DNA from 2 places in the Citrobacter sp. U14242 genome. Region 2 is predicted to be linked to the other one. Evidence: predicted binding sites of a transcription regulator. Region 2 holds the regulator's gene; the other holds the start of a gene.
The links. The regulator LexA, encoded in region 2, represses DNA repair genes until DNA is damaged. The targets are predictions, from matches to a motif close to TNCTGTATGTACATACAGNA.
Positions count from the first base shown of each region.

Region 1: dinG (ATP-dependent DNA helicase DinG) is a predicted target of LexA. The motif match lies at 7,625-7,644, and genes of this name have one in related genera.

Region 1 is NZ_JBKGLW010000008.1:168,606-179,904, forward strand. It holds gene ACLJXE_RS14910 (catecholate siderophore receptor Fiu) at 1-1,470, shown strand, start outside; gene ybiX (PKHD-type hydroxylase YbiX) at 1,514-2,191, shown strand; gene ACLJXE_RS14920 (DksA/TraR family C4-type zinc finger protein) at 2,281-2,547, shown strand; gene ybiJ (DUF1471 family protein YbiJ) at 2,849-3,109, shown strand; gene ACLJXE_RS14930 (malate/lactate/ureidoglycolate dehydrogenase) at 3,206-4,291, opposite strand; gene ybiB (DNA-binding protein YbiB) at 4,462-5,430, opposite strand; gene dinG (ATP-dependent DNA helicase DinG) at 5,460-7,610, opposite strand; gene ACLJXE_RS14945 (DASS family sodium-coupled anion symporter) at 7,819-9,240, opposite strand; gene pcaB (3-carboxy-cis,cis-muconate cycloisomerase) at 9,274-10,626, opposite strand; gene ACLJXE_RS14955 (GntR family transcriptional regulator) at 10,829-11,299, shown strand, end outside.
Region 2 is NZ_JBKGLW010000013.1:84,438-95,736, forward strand. It holds gene dusA (tRNA dihydrouridine(20/20a) synthase DusA) at 1-503, opposite strand, end outside; gene ACLJXE_RS20295 (cupin domain-containing protein) at 610-1,098, opposite strand; gene zur (zinc uptake transcriptional repressor Zur) at 1,214-1,732, shown strand; gene ACLJXE_RS20305 (CsbD family protein) at 1,777-1,986, opposite strand; gene dinF (MATE family efflux transporter DinF) at 2,123-3,442, opposite strand; gene lexA (transcriptional repressor LexA) at 3,564-4,172, opposite strand; gene ACLJXE_RS20320 (diacylglycerol kinase) at 4,282-4,650, opposite strand; gene plsB (glycerol-3-phosphate 1-O-acyltransferase PlsB) at 4,822-7,242, shown strand; gene ubiA (4-hydroxybenzoate octaprenyltransferase) at 7,302-8,174, opposite strand; gene ubiC (chorismate lyase) at 8,188-8,685, opposite strand; gene malM (maltose operon protein MalM) at 8,866-9,813, opposite strand; gene ACLJXE_RS20345 (maltoporin) at 9,927-11,282, opposite strand.

The DNA of each region.
Region 1 (11,299 bases), on a different contig from region 2:
CCGGGTTACTCTGCGCCTTCTGCGGGAACGTCGGCCCTGAACCATTCCGGGAAAGTCGATACGAACAACTTCTATGGCACCGATTCGGATTACGACGATTCAACGACCGATACCGCAACAATGCGTTTCGAGCATGACCTGAGTGACAGCACGACCCTTCGCAACACCACGCGCTGGTCGCGCATTAAACAGGATTATCTGATGACCGCGGTAATGGGCGGCGCATCAAACATCACGCAGCCAACCCGCAACGTCGATACCTGGAGCTGGTCACGGGTGGCGAATACCAAAGATGTCAGCAACAAAATCCTCACCAACCAGACCAACCTGACGTCAAAATTTTATACTGGTACTGTCGGGCATGACATCAGTACCGGCGTGGAGTTGACGCGTGAAACACAGACCAACTATGGCGTGGCGCCACTCACACCACCACCGGTCAATATTTACTCACCAAACAGCAACGTGAACATTGGCGGATTATCCCGTAATGGCGCCAACGCCAACGGCCAGACCGATACCTTCGGTATTTACGCCTTCGATACTCTGCAAATTACGCGTGATATTGAACTGAACGGTGGTATTCGTCTGGATAATTACCGTACCGAGTATGACAGTGCAACCGCGTGCGGCGCTTCTGGTCGCGGTGCCGTTGCGTGCCCAACGGGCGTTGCCAAAGGTTCTCCGGTCACGACCGTCGACACCGCGAAATCCGGTAATCTGGTGAACTGGAAAGCGGGTGCGTTATACCATTTAACAGAGAACGGCAACGTTTACATCAACTACGCGGTTTCCCAGCAACCGCCGGGCGGCAGTAATTTTGCCCTTGCTCAAAGTGGGACCGGTAACAGCGCCAACCGTACCGATTTTAAACCACAAAAAGCGAAGACCAGCGAAATTGGCACCAAATGGGAAGTGCTGGATAAACGCCTGCTGCTGACCGCCGCCGTTTTCCGCACGGATATCGAGAACGAAGTTGAACAGAACGATGACGGGACCTACTCCCAGTATGGCGAAAAACGTGTTGAAGGCTACGAACTCTCCGTGGCAGGAAATATTACCCCGGCCTGGCAGGTGATTGGCGGGTATACCCAGCAGCGCGCCACGGTACATAGTGGCAAAGACGTCGCTCAGGATGGTTCATCCTCCCTGCCGTATACACCGGAACATGCATTCACCCTGTGGAGTCAGTATCAGGCCACTGATGATATCTCCGTTGGCGCAGGCGCACGCTACGTGGGCAGCATGCATCGCGGCGCTGACGGCGCAGTGGGTACACCATCCTTTACCGAAAGCTACTGGGTCGCTGATGCCAAACTGGGATATCGCGTGAACCGTAATCTTGATTTCCAGCTCAACGTCTACAACCTGTTCGACACCGATTATGTCTCCTCGATCAACAAGAGCGGATACCGTTATCATCCGGGTGAGCCAAGAACCTTCCTGCTCACCGCCAATATGCATTTCTGATTTATCGCGTGGGGCGTAAGCCCCACTTGCAGGAGAAACACTGATGATGTACCACATTCCTGGCGTCTTATCGCCGCAGGACGTTGCCTGGTTTCGTGAACAACTGGACACAGCAGAATGGGTAGATGGCCGCGCCACCACCGGCGCTCAGGGTGCACAGGTTAAAAATAACCAGCAGGTTGATACCCGTAGCGAGCGCTATGACATGTTACAGAAAGAGGTGCTGGCCGCCGTGAACAACAATGCGTTGTTCTTTGCCGCTGCGTTACCCAAAACGCTTTCCACGCCATTGTTCAATCGTTATCAGAATGCTGAGACCTATGGCTTTCACGTTGATGGCGCGGTGCGTAGCCATCCGGAAAGTGGCTGGATGCGTACCGACCTTTCCGCCACGTTATTCTTAAGCGATCCCGACAGCTATGAGGGCGGGGAACTGCTGGTCAATGACACCTACGGCCAGCATGCGGTCAAGCTCCCGGCTGGCGATCTGGTACTTTACCCCTCCAGCAGCCTGCATTGCGTCACGCCAGTTACCCGTGGAACCCGTGTGGCATCGTTTATGTGGGTCCAGTCGATGATCCGTGATGACAAAAAACGCGCCATGCTGTTTGAACTGGATAAGAACATTCAATCACTGAAAGCGCGCCACGGAGAAAGTGCAGAGATCCTGTCGTTGCTTAATCTTTACCATAACCTGCTGCGCGAGTGGTCCGAAATCTGATACGCCTGTAGGCGCTCGTTTTTCCCCCATCTCATTCGCTATAATTATTCTATAAACGAATTTTAAAAAACGAATGACAGGAGGCACACATGGCATCCGGCTGGGCAAATGACGACGCCGTGAACGAACAGATCAACAATACAATTGAAGATGCTGTTGCCCGTGCCCGTGGCGAGTTACCCACGGGAGAAAGTCTGCATGAATGTGAAGAATGCGGCAATCCTATCCCACAGGCACGACGTGAGGCAGTACCTGGCGTGCGTTTGTGCATCGCCTGTCAGCAGGATAAAGATTCACATAACGCTGCATTTTCAGGATATAATCGCAGAGGTTCGAAAGACAGCCAGCTACGTTGACTCATCTTTACCAAAAGTTTCAGCGCATACGATTTCCTTTACGAGCACGCTTTTTCACTCGCGGTGTAGCAAAATGTGCCGTTGTCACATTCTCTGTAAAGCGCAATGACAAGAACTGTAAATCCATCTTCTGAATTTATTAATATTCAATAAGTTATTTGTCATTCAATATTTTTGATTGATGTCGTCAATTCTATTCGATTTTCTCTCACCGAAAAAAACGTGATACTTCTCACATCGACGGAACAACGTCTGCTGAACAGAACATCGACTAACCGAATAAACCTGCGAGAGAAAAATCATGAAAAACATTAAATTTGCTGTTGCTGCTATCGCCCTGTCTACCCTGTCATTTGGTGTTTTCGCTGCTGAACCGGTCACCTCCACTCAGGCACAAAGCATGAATAAAATGGGTGTGGTATCTGCTGATGGCGCCACCACGCTGGACGGCCTGGAAGCAAAACTGGCTGAAAAAGCGGCTGCTGCTGGTGCAAGTGGTTACAGCATCACCTCCGCTGTCGGCAACGACAAAATGAGCGGTACCGCGGTTATCTACAAATAACCAACAGAATTCCTGTACGACCCAATGCTCCAACCCTCATTGACCCTGTTTGTTACCCTTTGTTTGCCCGTCCGCCACTGGACGGGCTTTTTTTATCTAACGTTCAAGCCGTTGGCGAAACGCCTGCAATACCGCATCCGGCATACCGATTTGCCGTGCCGCCTCACATATCGCTTGCCAGCTTCCGGCATCAAGCGGGATCCCCTGCGCCAGCCGTTCTTCACGGGTATTCACTTCCCACTCACCCGGTAACAGGATGGGCGCATCCTCAGCATGCGGCGACGCTTTGACCCATTCAGCAAATGCCGAAACCTGATTGTCACAGTCCGGGGCACCGAAGAGTGTTGGGTTAATGATGATCGTGGTCATGCAGTTAATAATGGCGTCCGCGCTGTTCTGCAAACTGGCTTCGTGGGTAGTTTTACCGCCAGAGAGCGCACCGCCCATGATTTCACACATTGCCGCCAGCGCGTAGCCTTTATGCTGAGCGAAGGTGAGCAGTGAACCCAATGGTGATTCCTGCATAACAGCAGGGTCGGTGGTAGGAGCCCCCTGAGCATCAATCAGACAGCCCGGCGCAACCGGCTCACCTTTGTGCCACGCCACGCGCGTTTTACCGAAAGCAATAGCGCTGGTCGCGTAGTCCAATAGCAACGGGAAATCATTTTTACGTGGAAACACAACGCAGAAAGGGTTGGTGCCAAAACGGCTATCACGACCATGGAAGGGGGCAACCATCGGAATCCCCACCACATTCACAAAGTGTATAGAGACAAAACCCGCCGCCGCACACTGCTCCGCCCAGTAGCCAATGCGCCCAATGTGGTGAGAATTATGCAGGGCTACCGCAGCAATTCCGTACTGCTGCGCTTTCTCAATCCCCAGCGCGATAGCTTCATGCGCGGCTACCTGACCAAATGCGCAATCCCCATCCAGCGTAACCACTGCACCTGCCTCTTTCACCACTTTCGCATGACGATTGATCTGCAAATGCCCCTGCGTGAATGAGCGAATATAGCTTGGGATCATCCCGATACCGTGTGAATCATGGCCGGCGAGGTTTGAGGCAATCAGATGATCGGCCACCAACTGCGCTTCCTGCTCGTCACTTCCCATATGGCGGAAAACGGCCTGAATAAACGCATGCAGCGTTGGCGCGTGAAAGCGATGTCCACTGTTCATTGTATTCTCCTGTTGTGTTGCGTGTTTGTTGTGTTTCTTATTTTTCAACAAACTATGCTGCGCCACGGTAGCCAGGAGGTCAATAAACGTGCAGAAATTTCACGTTGCAGGGGGGCAGGACAGGAATGACTGACGGGCCAGATGACAGGCCCGTCGGGATGAAGAGAGGGTCAGAAGCTTTGCTCGACGCGAGCAAGCCCTTCTGCCAGCGTGGCGGATTCCCCGGTGGCCACCAGACAGCAAGCCATCTGAATTTTTAATGAGGCCGGTATCGGCTCGCTTCCGGCCAGACAGCGTTCTATCCAGCGGGCTGTCGTCTCCGGATCTTTTGCTACCGGCAGTGGAACTGGCTCGTCAGGCATCTCACTCTGGCGATCCTGTAGCACACGCACCCCCGTCGTGTCTATCAGGCTTATCTGCGGGCAACGTTGAGGATTGGCGTACACTTCCCCTTCCGTACCGTGCATCAGCAGACCGCGTCCACCGATATCGCCAAAGAATTTCGCCACTCGCGAGACATATTCAGGATGCGAAACGCTGGCAAGACGCAACGCGGCATCTTCGGCAAACGGCGTGGCTAATTTCGCCAGCGTATGCGCACTGTTACGCACACCCATCCGCCAGCGCATCGCCAGTTGTTTCTCCAGCGGAGGACACAGCGCGCGCACCGGGATAAACACCGGTTCATGACCATCCAGTTTTGCCTGCGCCTGCCCCGCATGCAGGGTTGGCACAATACCCATCAGGTCAAAAATAGTTTCCGTCAGCACGCGGGTCGGATCTTCACTCACCCCGTGCACCACCACCGGAAATCCCAGTTTATGCAATAAGATAGCCAGCAGCGGTGTCAGATTGGCCTGCTTTCGCGCGCCATTGTAACTGGGGATAACAATGGGCATGGGTTTGGCCACAGGCGGCGTCAGGCGAATGGTATGGTTTTGCATCGCCTCATAAAAGCCCAGCATCTCCGCTTCTCCCTCGCCTTTAATGCGCAGCGCAATCAGCACGCCGCCCATCTCAAGGTCGGGGACGTCGCCATTCAGCATATGGGTATACAGTCCGCGAGCAGTATCCTGGTCCAGGTCACGCGCGTGATTTTTACCTCGCCCAATCTCTTTGATGATTTTGCGGTAATCCATCGATAACTCCTTTCCTGTTGCTCGCATCGTTAACGCCTACGGCGGCGCGTGGGTTTCGCTTTTTCTTTTGGTTTTACTATAACGTCTGGCACAGCAGGTTGCTCTATCGGAAAAATGGGTAACGCATTCAGTAAACGCTTGCCATAGTTTTTGGTCAACAACCGCTTATCGTAGATCACGACTTCACCCCAGCAGCCATGGCTACGAATGAGTCGCCCAACTTGCTGGATCAAATTGAACGACGCTGCCGGTAAGCTTTGCACCTCAAAAGGGTAGCGGTTCAGGCTTTTCAGCCACTCGCCCTCAGTGACCACGACCGGACTGTCGATGGGCGGAAACGCGATTTTGTGAATATGTACCTGAGTCAGCAATTCGCCTTTCAAATCCAGACCTTCGGCAAAAGATTGCAGTCCGACCAGTACACTGCGTTCGCCGTTTTCCACCCGCTTTCGGTGTAACTCCACCAGACGATAGCGCGGCTGGTCACCCTGTACCAGCAGCAGCAAGCGCAGATCGGTAACGTGCTCAAGAAAACGCTGCATCGCCCGCCCGCTGGCAAAAAGCACCAACATGCCCTGATGTTTTTTACTTTCCAGTTGCTCGCGGAAATAGGCCGCCATTTCGGCTATATGCTGCTCTTCGTTATCTATCAACGGTTCGTAGCGCATCTGCGGAATCACGATTTTGCCTTGCTCTACATGGTTAAACGGTGAATCCAGTGCAACAAAGCGGTCTCCGGCTTTTTCTTTCAGACCGCTCATCTCCTGCAGGCGCGAGAAACTGTTAAGTGAACGGAGCGTGGCAGAGGTCACAATAATATGCGGTACGCTGCGCCACAGCAGTCTTTCGAGCTGATCGCTCACACGGATCCCAACACAATGGAACCAGACATGGAGCTGCCCATCGCGCACCTCGCGCGTCGCCCATTTACTCACTGGCGCGCCTGATGACTGCGCCAGCGACGCCAGACGCCACAATTTGCTTTGCGCCTCGAACATGCCCAATGCCCGGTTCATTTGCAAAATAACCCGATGCAGCCGCACAATATCGTGGGTACCGGTTTTTTCACTGAGATCGTTCAGGAACAGTTCTGCCAGGCCGCGCAGCATTTCCGTCAGTTTCGCCAGTCGCTGGCAGATCTCCATCACTTCACCAGGCAGTTCTCCCATTGCAAAGCGGTGTTCCGCCTCCTGCGTTGCGGGCATATAGAGATTGAGGATGTTATTAAGTGAGGCAATCAGTTCATACAGCTCTTCACAGTGACCATTCAACCGCTCGGCGTTCGCCAGCGGCGGCGTGGTTTTCGGGCGGAACTGCTCCATGCAGGTCGCCACTAATTTGCAGAACAGATCCAGCTGAAGTCGATACCAGGGGGCGCTGATTTCTGCACTCATCTCCAGCGCATCGCGGGCGACATCCGGCAAATGATGGCCTTCATCAAGGACTAACAACAGGTTTTTCGGCTCTGGCAGAACGGCTTCGCTTTCCATTGCCGCCATCACCAACGCGTGGTTCGCCACCACCACTTCGGCTTCCTGAATCTCGCGGCGGGCGACAAAGAAAGGACATTCACGGTAGTAGTGGCAGTTGCGGTTCAGACAGCTCGCTTTATCGGTACTCAGACGCTGCCAGAGTCCGTCATCAATGGCGATATCAGTGTGATCGCGCAACCCGTCCCATTTATAGCTGTCGAGATCGCCTTTCAGCCTGGCGCAGCGCTTTTGTTCTTCCTGATTATTTGGCGTCAGGTCATCGTCTAGAAAGGCCAACAGATCCTGTTGATTGGGTTCGGTACTCGCCAGCGCGGCTAAATTGCGCGGGCAGACATAACGCCCACGACCAAAAGCAGCGGTAAAACGCAGATCGGGGATGATTTTACGCAGCAACGGCAGGTCTTTGCTGTAGATCTGATCCTGCAACGCGACGTTAGCGGTACTGACCACCAACGTTTTCTGTTCTTCACGCGCAATGGCGATACCGGGGATCAGGTAAGATAACGTTTTCCCTACACCGGTCGGTGCTTCAATCGCCAGATGCCGTCCCTCTTCCCCTGCCAGCGTTTTCGCGACATCGGCAATCATCTGTCGCTGCGGTGCACGGGGAATAAAGTCGGGGATCTGTTCCTGAAGCGCCTTGTACCAGGCGGCTATTTGCGCTTTTAGCGCCGCGGTTAATGCCATGAGAAAACCTGAAATACTGTATAAACAGCCACTATTGTGGCACATTTCAGACGCTCAATGTACCTTTTTCCCCCATTCTGGAAAGCGGCTCGCAGCACTGGCTTAAATTGCCGGATAGCGGCTTACACGCCTTATCCGGCCGACAATCCGGGTTCGCACCTTATTCAGCCTACGGTGAGGAACATTGCAGGCCGAATAAGGGGGTTGGTTAATAGTATCCCAACAACTTCCACCACAGCATGCCCACGGCAAAAATGATAATCACATTCGCCGTCACCACGCAGAGGTTGATTTTGTAAAAGCGCGGACGTTCAAAATACCCTTGGGCAAAATAGATAGGACCTGGCCCACCACCGTACTCGGTATTGCCCCACATCAGGTTACTGAAGATACCAAAACAGATAGCGACCATCATCGGTGGCGCGCCTGCTGCGATCGCCGTTGCCGCAAAAGGGGCATACAGTGCAGCAACATGCCCGGTCGCCGTGGCGAAGAGATAATGAACGTAAATATAAAGAATCCCCAGCATAATAAAGGATTCTATCGCGCCAAATCCCTGAATACCGCTGCCCAGTTTTATCGTCATCCATTTAATAAAGCCCAGATCGGCAAGTCCGGTCGCGAGGCTAATAATGACGCTAAACCAAATCACCGTATCCCAGGCCGCGTGGTCATTGAGCAGGCTCTTCCAACTGACCGCGCCAGAGGCAAACAGATACGCAGCCAGCCCCAGCCCGACAGAGGTCGCCGATAATCCCGTGATCAAGCTGGTGCCCCAGCCAACCAACGCCAGCACAAAGCCAAATGCGACCTTTTTCTCGTTACTGCTCATCGCACCGAGTTCACCCAGCGCCTGCTTGCCCATCGCTTTTGCTTCTGGCGTACGCTTAAGCTCAGGGTCCAGCAATTTATAGACCAGAAGCGGCATCAGACAGAAACAGACCATCGCCGGAACCACTGCGGAAACAAACCATCCGCCCCAGGTTATCTCAACGCCTAACGAGGATTTTGCCAGACTGGCCACCAGCGGATTCGCCGCCATCCCGGTGAGGAATATCGCCCCGGTAATTGGCGTAAACTGAAAGCACACCATGGTTAAGAAATCACCGATACGCTTGCCGGTTACCCCAGGAGCCGAGCCCAGCACGTCATTGATTGAGCGGGTGATGGGGAAAATAATCCCCCCGGAGCGGGCAGTAACCGACGGCATTGCCGGGGCCATAATCAGATCGGACACCCCCAGCGAGTAGGCGATACCCAGGCTGCTGCCGCCAAAAAGCGACAGCATTTTGTACGCAATACGTTTCCCAAGCCCTGAGGTAACAAACCCCAGAGAAAGGATATAGGCGCAGAAGATAAGCCATACCGTGCCGGAAGCGAACCCGGAAAGCGCTTTCGCCTCTGGCAACGTTTTGGTAAAAATCACCACGCAAAGCGCAATCAACATGACCGCCCCCGAAGGGAGCGGTTGGGTCAAAATGGCGGCAATAGTGGCGGCAAAAATAGCAAACATATGCCAGGCCTGAGGCGTCAGACCATCAGGTACGGGATAAAACCAAATGATCCCCCCAATCACCAGCGGAATCAGGAACGACAGAATGGATTTTCCCGTGACAGAATTCGTTGACATAAAAATATCCTTATTCCGTTAACCCGAGAACCGTCATTTCTGCGACAGATATTTGGCCAGCACCTGATCGACCATCGCAGGCGCCATTCCCAGGTAATTTGCCGGGTCGGTCAACTCTTCAATCAACTGCGGATCCAGACGTTCTGAAACTGACGGCATCGCATTCAGTACATCCGCCAGTCGTCCCCCTTGTTCATTGACGATACGGCAGGCGTCATACACGACATCATGCGCATCCTGACGACCAATATACGGTGCCAGTCCCATCATGACCGCTTCAGCCACAATCAGTCCGTTAGTCATGCCGAGGTTACGTTTCATCGCAGCTTCATCAACCACCAGCCCCGCTAACATAAAGTTGGCCTGATGCAATGCCCCGGCGCTGAGGACGAAACTTTCCGGGATAGCAATCCATTCTGCATGCCACGGTCCGGTCGCCCGCTCCAGATCCTGCACCATCGCATCCAGCATGAGCCCTGCTTGCTGACGTACGCCTTTCGCACAGGCCAGCATCAACTCGCTGGAAATAGGGTTACGTTTCTGTGGCATAGTACTGCTGGCGCCGCGTCCTTTAACAAACGGTTCATACAGCTCACCAAACTCATTTGATGCCATCAGCATCACGTCATAAGCAATTTTGCCCAGCGAACCGGTCATCACCGCCAGCAGGTTTACGGCTTCTGCAAAACCATCACGTGCAACGTGCCAGGTGGAGGTCGGTACATTGAGCCCTAACTCTTCCATCATGGCTTTTTGTACCGCCAGACCCTTATCCCCCAGCGATGCCAGCGTACCGGCTGCACCAGCAAATTCGCCAACCAGTACACGTGGACGCGCCTGGGCAAGACGTTCAGCGTGGCGTTCGAACATATCCAGCCAAATAGCGGCTTTATAACCAAAGGTTACTGGCAACGCTTGCTGCAAATGGGTTCTGCCCGCCATTGGCGTATCGCGGTAACGGCGCGCGAGGTCAGCGAGCGTCGCACGAAGTTTGTCCATATCGGTTTCAATTAACGCAAACGCATCACGAATTTGCAGAACTACCGCGGTGTCCATGATGTCCTGCGTGGTTGCGCCCCAGTGCACATAGCCACCAGATTCCCCAGCTTGTTTCGAAATCTGGTGTACCAGCGGCAGGATTGGATAACCCACAATCTCGGTTTCATGGCGCAGCACATCGAAATCAAGCGTATCGGCATTACATTTCTCGGCAATTTCCTGTGCCGCAGCCTCGGGTATCACACCGCAGCGTGCCTGGGCTTTGGCTAAGGCCACCTCCACTTCCACGTATTTGCGTACCAGCTCGCGATCGTCAAACACCGCGCGCATCGCCGGTGTGCCGAAAGAATCCCTGAACAGAACAGAATCAAGTACATTCGAAGCCATAAATCCCCCTGGAAAATCTGATAATGATAAGATGCGTGTTTCGGATCATTTGTTGGATAAACAAAGACCGCTTCAATGTCCAGACATAACCAAATGTCCGTACATTTAAATGTACGGACATTTATAGTATTCATGAGAAATGTATGGAATAGTCCGTACATATTTTTGTGATGAAGATCATTAATTTTTTGATGAAACCGCGATGAAAGAATCTCTGTACAAGCGAATAGCACGTGAACTGGCACAGCAAATTTCGGTGGGTACCTTTGCTCCCGGCTCGCTGTTTCCCACAGAAATGGAGCTGTGTGAAACGTGGCAGGTCAGCCGCCACACCATAAGAGAGGCGTTGAGAGAATTAACAGAACAGGGGCTGATTTCACGGCGTAAAGGTGCAGGAACACGCGTTTGCGAACCACAGGCAAACGGTGTTAATCACCCGCTATCGCATCTGGAAGATCTCTTACTGCTGGCAAAAAATAACCTGCGCGTGATTAAGAGAATCGACGAGATTGTGGCGGATATTGAACTTTCCCAGATGATTGGTTGCCCGCCAGGCTCCCGCTGGCTGCACATTGCCAGTACTCGTGAAGATGCGCAGAACCCGGATGCACCAATCTGCTGGACCGACAGTTACGCCAGTACGGATTACGCCAAGCTGCGCACGTACATCCGC
Region 2 (11,299 bases):
TCACATTCACCTTTACCGGAAACCGTATTGATGAAGTCACACAGGAATTCGTAGCTGTCCTGATCATCGATACCGATACGCGTTTTGACCGTCACCGGAATCGACACCACATCACGCATCGCTTTCACGCAATCGGCGACCAGTTGCGCATTCCCCATCAGGCAAGCGCCAAACATCCCGTTTTGTACGCGATCGGAAGGGCAGCCGACGTTGAGGTTAATCTCGTCATAGCCTCGTGCCTCAGCCAGCTTTGCGCACTGGGCCAGTGCCGCCGGGTCGCTTCCGCCCAGCTGTAAGGCTATCGGATGCTCTTCGTCGCTATACGCCAGATAGTCGCCTTTGCCATGAATGATTGCCCCGGTGGTCACCATCTCCGTATAGAGCAACGTCTGGCGGGACAGCAGGCGCAAAAAGTAACGGCAGTGTCTGTCCGTCCAGTCAAGCATCGGCGCGATAGAAAAACGATGAGCGGGAAAAGCGGTAGACTGAGATTCAGGCAGCATGGCGAATATTCAAGCATCCGGTTAAAAAAGGGGCGCTACTATAGCATAGACCGTTGCGATAGTGAGCCACATCATCGTGGATAGCGCTCTTCGTCCGCGTAGATCGTCATTTCCGCCCGGGTTTTCCGTCGTGTGGACCAAAAAACTGTGGCGGATGGTCAACCCAGCGATCCTCACGCGTGACCGCATAGACCGGATTGAGCGGATAGTAGATGCGGTTATGCTTCTTGTTCGCCTCACCGACGACCAGCAGCCGCACCTCGTCACTGGTGTTGTTGATAAAAGTGTGGCACACGCCGGTTCCTGCCGGAAAACCGACGCTATCGCCGGGTTCCAGCTTCCATAAGTAACCATTTATCCAGGCTTCCGGGTAGCCTTCCAGCACGTAGATAAACTCTTCTTCATCGCTTTCAGCGTGTGGATAAGAAGTACGACGTCCCGGCGGCAGACGTTCGTGGTGAATGCCTAATCGCCCTAACCCCAACCTGCGGGCCAGCGGCGCGCCAATAGAAAAAAGCTCATCGCTGCCTGGATAGGTGGAGTCATCAGCCCCCTCAACTTCACGCCAGTGGCGAATACAATCGGGTTTTTTCATGGTAATTTTCCAGTGTTGCGATGCGTCAGGTATAGCACACAGCGGTGGATCTCGGCGTTTTAAGCAGAACATGATAAAGTAAGGGATTAACCTTCCACACAAATCGAGGCGCCAAATGGACAAAACCACCACGCAGGAGTTATTGGCTCAAGCTGAAAAACTCTGTGTGCAACGTAACGTGCGACTAACGCCACAACGCCTCGAAGTGCTGCGCCTGATGAGCCTGCAGGAAGGTGCGATCAGCGCCTATGATCTGCTTGATCTGCTGCGGGAAACCGAGCCTCAGGCCAAACCCCCGACAGTGTATCGTGCGCTTGATTTTCTGCTTGAACAAGGCTTTGTGCACAAAGTGGAGTCCACCAACAGCTATGTGCTCTGTCATCTGTTCGATCAGCCAACCCATAGCTCGGCAATGTTTATTTGTGACCGCTGTGGTGTGGTAAAAGAAGAGTGTGCGGAAGGCGTGGAAGATATTATGCATACGCTGGCAGCTAAAATGGGATTTGCTCTGCGCCATAACGTGATTGAAGCCCACGGCCTGTGTCCGGCATGTGTGGAAGTTGAATCATGCCGCCATCCTGGTGATTGCCAGCATGACCATACCATTCAGGTGAAGAAGAAAGTAGGGCGGTAAATAAAAGAGCGTACATCCTTGTACTCTCAGGAGGGAGGGGTTAATTACCAGCGGTAATCGTTGCGTTTTTCCCAATCTTTAACTTCTTTCTCCGCCTGATCTTTCGCGTACCCGTATCGTTCCTGGACTTTACCTACCAACTGGTCGCGTTTACCTTCAATGACCGTCATATCATCATCGGTCAGTTTGCCCCATTGCTCTTTCACTTTACCTTTGAACTGTTTCCAGTTACCGCTGACTTCGTCTTTATTCATCATCAAGTCCTCATCGTTAGGTTGTGAATAGCGAGAGTGCTGCGCCCGGATACATGCTGTTTTTGCCGGGCGTGATAATAAGTGTAGTCAGGGATTCTGGGTTTTATTTACTATTCAGAATTTTTAACCATAGGCATCAGGCAAACCAGGTGCCCTTACGCCAGTGACGTCGCCAGATGAAGGCCAGTGAAAGACCTCGCAACGCGAGAAAAACGGTTAACGCCAGCCACAAGCCGTGGTTTCCCAGTAGCGGTAAAGCCAGTAGCGTTAACGCGAAACCCGCGGCCGCAACGGCCATGCTGTTACGCATTTCCGCGGCACGCGTTGCGCCAATAAACATCCCGTCCAGCAGATAACACCAGACGCCCACCAGCGGTAAAATCACCTGCCAGATGAGATAGCGATCGGCCAGAAGTTGGATCTGCGGCAATGAGGTCAATAGCGCAATGATCTGCTCGCCGAACAGGGCATAGACCAGGGAAAACAGGATTGCCACGATACCCGACTGCCGGCAAGCCGCCCGCCAGACATCCAGCAACTGGCTGCCATCCCGCGCGCCATAAGCCTGACCAGAATGTGCTTCCACGGCATAGGCAAATCCATCCAGCGCGTAAGCGGTGAACGTCAGCAGGGTCATCAGAACGGCATTGACAGCAATGACATCGCTACCGAGGCGAGCCCCGAGTACCGTGATAGCACCAAAGCAGAGTTGTAACAGCAGCGAACGCAGCATGATGTCACGGTTAAGCGCCAGTAAACGGCGGAAGTTGCCGCGCCACGCAAGCTTCAACATCGCCAGCGAAACCCCACGCAAATGCAGAACGTTGCGTACCATCATCAGGCCGATCAGTAACGTGACATATTCAGCAATCACCGTCGCCAACGCCGCGCCCTGCACGTTCATATGCAGGCCCATCACCAGCCACAAATCGAGCGCGATGTTAAGCACATTGCCAACAATCAGCAGGATCACTGGCGCGCGTGCATACTGGACGCCAAGCAGCCAGCCAAGCAGCACCAGATTGGCCAGTGAGGCGGGCGCGCTGAGCCAACGGATTTCAAGGAAACGTCTGGCCTGCTCCAGCACCGCTTCACTACCTCCCACGATATGCAACGCCAGGCTGATAACCGGTGTACGAAACAGTGCGATAAGCAATCCGGCACCCAACGCCAGCATCAGCGGCTGAACCAGCGCTCGTGCCAGTGCCTGCGGATTTTTCGCGCCGAACGCCTGAGCTGTCAGACCGGTGGTACTCATGCGTAAAAACAGCAGTAACATAAAGAGAAAACTGGTCGCTGTTGCGCCAACGGCAACGCCACCAAGGTAGACCGGGCTATCCAGATGACCAATCACCGCCGTATCCACCAGCCCCAGCAGTGGGACAGTGATGTTGGAGAAAATCATCGGTAAGGCAAGGTGCCAAAGTGCTTTATCAGAGGAGGTAAAGAAAGGCATGGAAAGGAGCCTGAAAAGGAATTAACGCGTTTTTGTAGGCCCGACAAGCGTAACGTCATCGGGCAACTTGCCGGAGAGCGATATAAACGCCTTTTCCGGCCTACAGGAAATCAGCAGATCATTACAGCCATTCACCGTTACGAATCACGCCGACAGCCAACCCTTCAATAGTGAAGCTTTGTTCACGCAGGTCAACGATGATCGGTTTGAACTCGCTGTTTTCTGGCAGAAGCTCAACCTTATTGCCCTGCTTTTTCAGGCGCTTAACCGTGACTTCATCATCAATACGGGCAACAACAACCTGGCCATTGCGCACGTCCTGCGTTTTATGCACAGCCAGTAAATCGCCATCCATAATCCCGATATCTTTCATCGACATGCCGCTGACGCGCAGCAGAAAATCGGCGTTCGGTTTGAACAGTGATGGGTCAACCTGGTAATGACCTTCAATGTGCTGCTGTGCCAGAAGGGGCTCACCGGCCGCGACACGACCAACAAGCGGTAAACCTTCCTCTTCTTCCTGCAGCAGGCGAATACCACGCGATGCGCCAGAAACGATTTCCAGCACACCTTTACGTGCCAGCGCTTTCAGGTGTTCTTCAGCCGCGTTTGGGGAACGGAACCCCAAACGCTGCGCGATCTCCGCACGCGTCGGTGGCATACCTGTCTGGCTGATGTGATCTCTAATGAGATCAAACACCTCTTGCTGCCTGGCCGTTAACGCTTTCATTCCGCCCCCTGGGTGTATATACAGTTATGCTGTGAGTATATACAGCTAAAGGCGAATTTGGAACCGCAAACTGCACAAAAAACAGGAGATTTATGAAGTTGTGGAATCTTTATCGCAAATGCGACCACAACAGGATGCCCCAGGTGATCAGCGCGACAAAAATAGAAAGCAATACCGCAGCCGATCCCATATCTTTCGCCCGGCCAGAAAGCTCATGATACTCAGAACCAATCCGGTCGACGACCGCCTCAATGGCGCTGTTCAGAATTTCAACGATCATCACCAGCATCACCGAACCAATCAGCAGTACGCGGGTAATCGCGTCAACGTCCAGCCAGCAGGCAATTGCTACCCCCAACAGTACGGCAACGCTTTCCTGACGGAATGCCGCCTCATTGATCCATGCGGCACGGAAACCTTTCCAGGAATAGCCTGCTGCTTTGATAATCCGAGTGAATCCAGTGGTATTATTGGCCATCAAAAGAACCTTTTTACATTATTAGCGTTAGTATCATTGTATCGTTACCCTGTTTGTTTCAGGGCATAAGCAAAGCTGCGCGAAGTATGACGGGATACCACAGAAATTCACTAAACTTTCTGATATCCTTGCAGCGCATTTGCATTATTAACCAGAGGCTTTACATCGTTTATGTCCGGCTGGCCACGAATTTACTACAAATTACTGAATTTACCATTAAGCATCCTGGTAAAAAGCAAGTCTATCCCGGCGGAACCCGCCCCGGAATTGGGACTCGATACCTCTCGTCCCATTATGTACGTCTTACCGTACAACTCAAAAGCTGACTTGCTGACACTGCGTGCCCAATGTCTGGTGCACGACCTCCCCGATCCCCTGGAACCGCTGGAGATAGACGGGACTTTGCTGCCGCGCTACGTGTTTATACACGGCGGCCCGCGTGTATTCACCTATTACACGCCAAAAGAAGAGTCCATCAAGCTGTTCCATAACTATCTCGATCTGCATCGCAGCAACCCCGATTTGGATGTGCAGATGGTGCCGGTATCGGTGATGTTTGGCCGTGCGCCAGGGCGCGAGAAAGGCGAGGTCAATCCGCCACTTCGCATGCTGAATGGCGTACAGAAATTCTTTGCCGTCTCCTGGCTGGGACGCGACAGTTTTGTCCGCTTCTCACCTTCCGTCTCCCTGCGCCGCATGGCAGACGAACACGGCACAGATAAAACCATCGCACAGAAACTGGCACGCGTCGCGCGTATGCACTTTGCCCGCCAGCGCTTAGCCGCGGTTGGCCCTCGCCTCCCTGCCCGCCAGGATCTGTTTAATAAACTGCTGGCCTCAAAAGCCATCGCGCGCGCGGTGGAAGATGAAGCTCGCAGCAAAAAAATCTCCCATGAAAAAGCGCAGCAAAACGCTATCGCATTGATGGAAGAGATTGCCGCGAATTTCTCCTATGAGATGATCCGCCTGACAGACCGTATCCTGGGCTTTACCTGGAACCGACTGTACCAGGGAATTAACGTTCACAATGCCGAGCGCGTACGCCAACTGGCGCACGACGGGCATGAAATCGTCTATGTGCCGTGCCACCGCAGCCATATGGACTACATGCTGCTGTCGTATGTTCTGTACCATCAGGGGCTGGTTCCACCGCACATCGCTGCAGGGATCAACCTGAACTTCTGGCCGGCTGGTCCGATTTTCCGCCGTCTGGGCGCATTCTTTATTCGTCGTACGTTTAAAGGCAATAAGCTCTATTCCACCGTATTCCGCGAATACCTGGGCGAGCTGTTCAGCCGTGGTTACTCGGTTGAATACTTTGTCGAAGGTGGTCGCTCACGTACCGGCCGTCTGCTTGACCCGAAAACCGGCACGCTGTCGATGACCATCCAGGCGATGCTGCGCGGCGGTACGCGTCCCATTACACTGGTGCCTATCTACATCGGCTACGAGCACGTGATGGAAGTGGGGACTTACGCAAAAGAGCTGCGTGGCGCGACTAAAGAGAAAGAGAGTCTGCCGCAAATGCTACGCGGTTTGAGCAAGCTACGTAATCTGGGTCAGGGCTACGTTAACTTTGGCGAACCGATGCCATTGATGACCTACCTGAATCAGCATGTGCCGGAGTGGCGCGAATCTATCGATCCTATCGAGTCTATTCGCCCGGCCTGGCTGACGCCGACAGTGAATAACATTGCTGCCGATCTGATGGTACGCATTAACAACGCGGGCGCAGCAAACGCCATGAACCTGTGCTGTACCGCGTTACTGGCTTCCCGCCAGCGTTCTCTGACTCGCGAGCAGCTAACCGAACAGCTCGATTGCTACCTGAGCCTGCTACGCAATGTACCGTATGCTGCGGATTCGACAGTTCCCACACAAAGCGCCAGTGAACTGATCGACCACGCCTTGCAGATGAACAAGTTTGAGGTTGAGAAAGACACCATCGGTGACATCATCATTCTGCCGCGTGAGCAGGCGGTACTGATGACCTACTACCGCAACAACATTGCGCACATGCTGGTTCTGCCTTCGTTGATGGCAGCGATTGTGACTCAGCACCGTCGGATTTCACGCGCCGCGTTACAACAGCATATTGACGCGCTGTACCCGATGCTGAAAGCAGAGCTGTTCCTGCGTTGGGAGCGTGATGAGCTTGCCGGCGTGATTGACGCGCTGGCCAACGAAATGCAGCGTCAGGGTCTGATAACTTTGCAGAACGATGAGCTGCATATCAACCCGGTTCACTCTCGCACGCTTCAGCTGTTGGCTGCGGGCGCGCGTGAAACACTACAGCGCTATGCCATTACCTTCTGGCTGCTGAGTGCAAACCCGTCCATCAACCGCAGTACGCTGGAGAAAGAGAGCCGTACCGTGGCGCAACGTCTTTCCGTACTGCACGGTATCAACGCGCCTGAGTTCTTCGATAAAGCCGTGTTCAGCTCTCTGGTGCTGACGCTGCGTGACGAGGGCTACATCAGCGATACCGGTGATGCCGAACCGGAAGAAACGATGAAGATCTATCAGATGCTGGCCGAGCTGGTCACATCCGATGTGCGTCTGACCATCGAAAGCGCAACGCAGGGCGAGTAAGCATAAAAAAACCGGTCAAAATGAACTGACCGGTTTTTATTTTGCAGGTTAACCCAGAATCAAAGGTGCCAGTAGCTCATCGCCAGCCCTAAGAACAGCACCAACCCCACATAGTTATTGTTCATAAACGCTTTAAAGCAGGCATCCCGTTCACGATCGACAATCAGTTTCTGCTGATAGACAAACAGCGCACCCGCCACCAGCAGTGACCAGTAATAGCCCAGTCCTAAGCCATTCAACCAGCCCACCATCGCCATCAGCGCCAAAACACCAACCTGCAGAATGCCAATAATCAGCTTATCGTTCTGACCAAACAAAATGGCGGTCGATTTAATGCCAATCTTCAGATCGTCATCACGATCAACCATCGCGTACTGGGTATCATAAGCCACCGCCCAGAGAATATTGGCGAGGAACATCAACCAGCAGCTCAGCGGTACAGATTCACTGACGGCGGCGAACGCCATGGGAATAGACCAGCCAAACGCCGCCCCCAACACCACTTGCGGCAGGTGTGTATAGCGTTTCATAAAGGGATAAACCCACGCCAGTGCTAACGCCGCAACGGACAACAAAATCGTCATCGTGTTAAGCGTCAGAACCAGCAGGAAGGCGAGCAACACCAGCACAACAAACAGTATTCGGGCTTCTTTCTCTGTCACCGCACCACTCGGCAGCGGTCGGTTTGCCGTGCGTTTGACGTGTCCGTCAAATTTGCGGTCGGCATAATCATTCACGACGCATCCGGCGGCGCGCATCAGCCACACACCGGCGACAAACACCGCCAGTATCCACAATTGCGGTACGCCAGGGGTCGCTACCCACAGCGCCCACAGCGTCGGCCAGAGCAGCAGTAAGGCACCGATTGGCTTATCCGTACGCATCAAGCGGTGAAACGCCAGCAGCTTATTCTGCGTCAGACTCCACTCCATCTTTATCTTCCTCTCAATACAACGGCGATGCAGGCAAAAAAAGCTCGGTAAGCATCAGCGGCTTACCACTCAGCCGCAGGCGGGAACGACGCCCCCATAGCGCTGCATCGCGGCCAATCTCAATAAAATCGCGGGTCAATGTCGATGATGTAAACAGATAGCGCCCGAGCGGAGTTTTCCCCAGATTTTGTAAAGCCAGTTCGGGGCCGCACAAGGTGGATTCCGGCACTACGGTCCGACCGGCAAGCCACGGCTCACCATCTGCGCATAACAGGATTTCCCGCAACCAATAGCGGGGTTCTGTCGGCAGCAACGTCAACTCTTCAGCGACCTCATTTTGCCCAACGAATCCTTCTCGTATCAATGTTACGGTGACCTGTTTTCCCTGCTGCTCAAAACGTTTGGTCATGGAATCTTCCAGTAACAACCAGTCGAGCAATTGGGGGTCAAGCGACGGGATCGCATCAAAATAACGCAGAGCACGCAGTTGCGTTAACGCGGGGTGTGGCATGCCTTACTCTCCGATTCATAACCTGAGGGCATTGTATCGCAGAAAAGGCTTTGCGGGGTGAGCAAACACGATTAAGTGATCGGTAGAGCAACATAAGTGTAACAATCAGCATCGAAGGATAAAAAAAGGTGCGCCAGGAGACGCACCAGTTGTTGCAAAATCAACAATGTGGGGAGATGGTTACCCCTTGCCTTTTACACTGCTGATAAAGGTGGAACGGGCAGATTTTGATCCCAGACGTTCAGCTTCATCAAGCAGCTTCAGCGCTTTATCAACATCACCTTTCGCCACGGCATCTTTAATCGCCTGGTTAAAATAGTTCTCAGTGTCATTCAGCATCGGTTCGCTTTTCTTCACTGGTTGCGGTGCCGGCGCGGCGACCGCGGTAGCCGGAGCCGCATAAGTCACCGCAGGCGCTGCGGTATTACCGACAGTGACAGGGCCAGGGCCGGAAGAACCGAACAGCGGCCCCACCAACACACTGGAGGACGTGCTGGTTTTGACTTTCAATTTCAACAGACCATCGGTGGTATGACGCGCGATCGGGTCCGGAATATCGGGAACGGCGTTACCGACACCCTTGGCATAGGCTTTTGCCGGATCAAGCAGGGTCGTGGTCTGTTGGAGGTCTTTATCCGTCGTAAAGACCAGAACATAGAGCTTTTGCTGGCCCAGCGCCGGCGTCAGACGCATTACGCCTTCCAGGCGATCGGCACTCATTACGCCGGGCTCCTGGTAGGTGAAATAGCTGCTGGGGAAGAACGCAGATGGCGTCATATTCTGATCAAGAATTAAGACGTTTGGCGCAAATACGCTGGTTTGTTTGTTAACTTCACTGCTCAATGTCAGGGTCAGTTCACCAATGTTGGCCGGTACGCTCCAGGCCGCGACCGGACCGGTAATTCCAGCAACATCCAAACGCTGGCCAGCGCTCGCAAGCTGCGTGGACTGGGTTTTCGATTGATCGACTGGCGTCCAGGCCAGCTGTTGCAACGCAGCCGTCGGAATCGACGGTGCAGCGGCGGTGTCCTGCGGAACGATATTCACATCGGCCAGGCTGATTCCAGGGACGCTGGCAAATAACCCTGCCGATAAACAAAGGGCAACGAGACTTTTCTTCATTTTCATTGTTATCACCTCAGATAGCATGGGTTCAGCGGTGGCCAGGCAATAGCGCGCTAAACCGTAAGTAAGAGGGGCTTACGCCCCTCTTTAGGTCATTACGTCAGGTTAATGCCGGATTACCACCAGATTTCCATCTGGGCACCGAAGGACCACTCGTCGCTATCGCCACGGCTGGTGGTGCTGATACCGGAGTTGGTTGCAGCAGCATATTTAGAGACCGAATCTCCGTTTTTCACGTAGCCCCATTCTTCATCCCATTTGGCATAGGTTGCAAAGACGCGGATTGCCGGACGAGACCAGATGCTGTCGCCTGCCTGCCACTGTTGCGCCAGGGTGATTTTGTATTGGCTGTTGCGATCGCCAGTCTGTTGAGATTTGACGTTGTCGTAGCCGACTTCCATCAGGGTGCTCATGATTGGTGTCCATTTGTACATCGGACGAATACCCACGGTGTACCATTCAGTACCCAGGTCGTTATCCATGTCGATATTCTGATACATACCGACGTACATCAGGTCCCACTTGTCGCCCAGAGAGATAGCACCGTGGTCAAGTACGCGCACCAGGCTACCGTTGTTATTGATGTTGTTGTTTACATGATGGATAACGGGATCATTTGGTGTTGCCTGGGTATCGAAGGTTGAACCGTAAGTACCCTGCGAGCCACCTTTACCCTGCGTGGTCATCGCATCAGTTGCATACTGAACCACGAACTTGTTATAGCCCTTCAGCATGCTCTGGGTATGTTCTGCAGTGAACATCCAGCCATCTTTAGAAGCGCTATCCGCGTAGCTATAACCGTCAGTTTTATTCGCACGACCGTAGTCAACACCCAGTTCCAGCATGCCGTCCGGGTTAATGGCCATCTGCGCTAAACGCATGTCGAATACGTCGTTCGCGGTATCTTTGGATGTGTCGTAGATATTCTGGCTACTGAAGGTGTAAGAACCACCCGCTTCCTGAGAACGGGTTGCGGCCAGAGACAGTTTACCGAAGCCCAGATCGATGTTTTCAATACCGGCACCAGGACCTGAAATATCCCAGTAGTAGAAGTCGATCATATGGACGTCATGACGCTGGTAGAAACGTTTACCGGCCCAGATGGTGGAACCCGGCAGCCATTCAATCAGGTTTTTACCCTGCACGTTGGCTTCGCGGAAAGCAGGATCGGTCGCTTCCCAGTCATTCTGCTGTGCAACGGAGTAGGCAACGTTGGTGTCGAAGTAGAAGCTCTTATCGCCCTCTTTCCACACTTCCTGACCTAATTTGATTTCCGCATAGGTTTCACATTCGTTACCAAGACGGTATTTACTTTGGGCACCGGTTGCCTGGAAACATTGTTGTTCGCCGCCACTACCCGTCCAGCCGATACCGGAACGAGCATAACCATGGAAATCTACAGCCATTGCCTGAACAGACATAATGCCTGCTGCCACAGCAACCGCCAGAGGGAGTTTGCGCAGAGTAATCATCGTTCTATCTCCTGAGA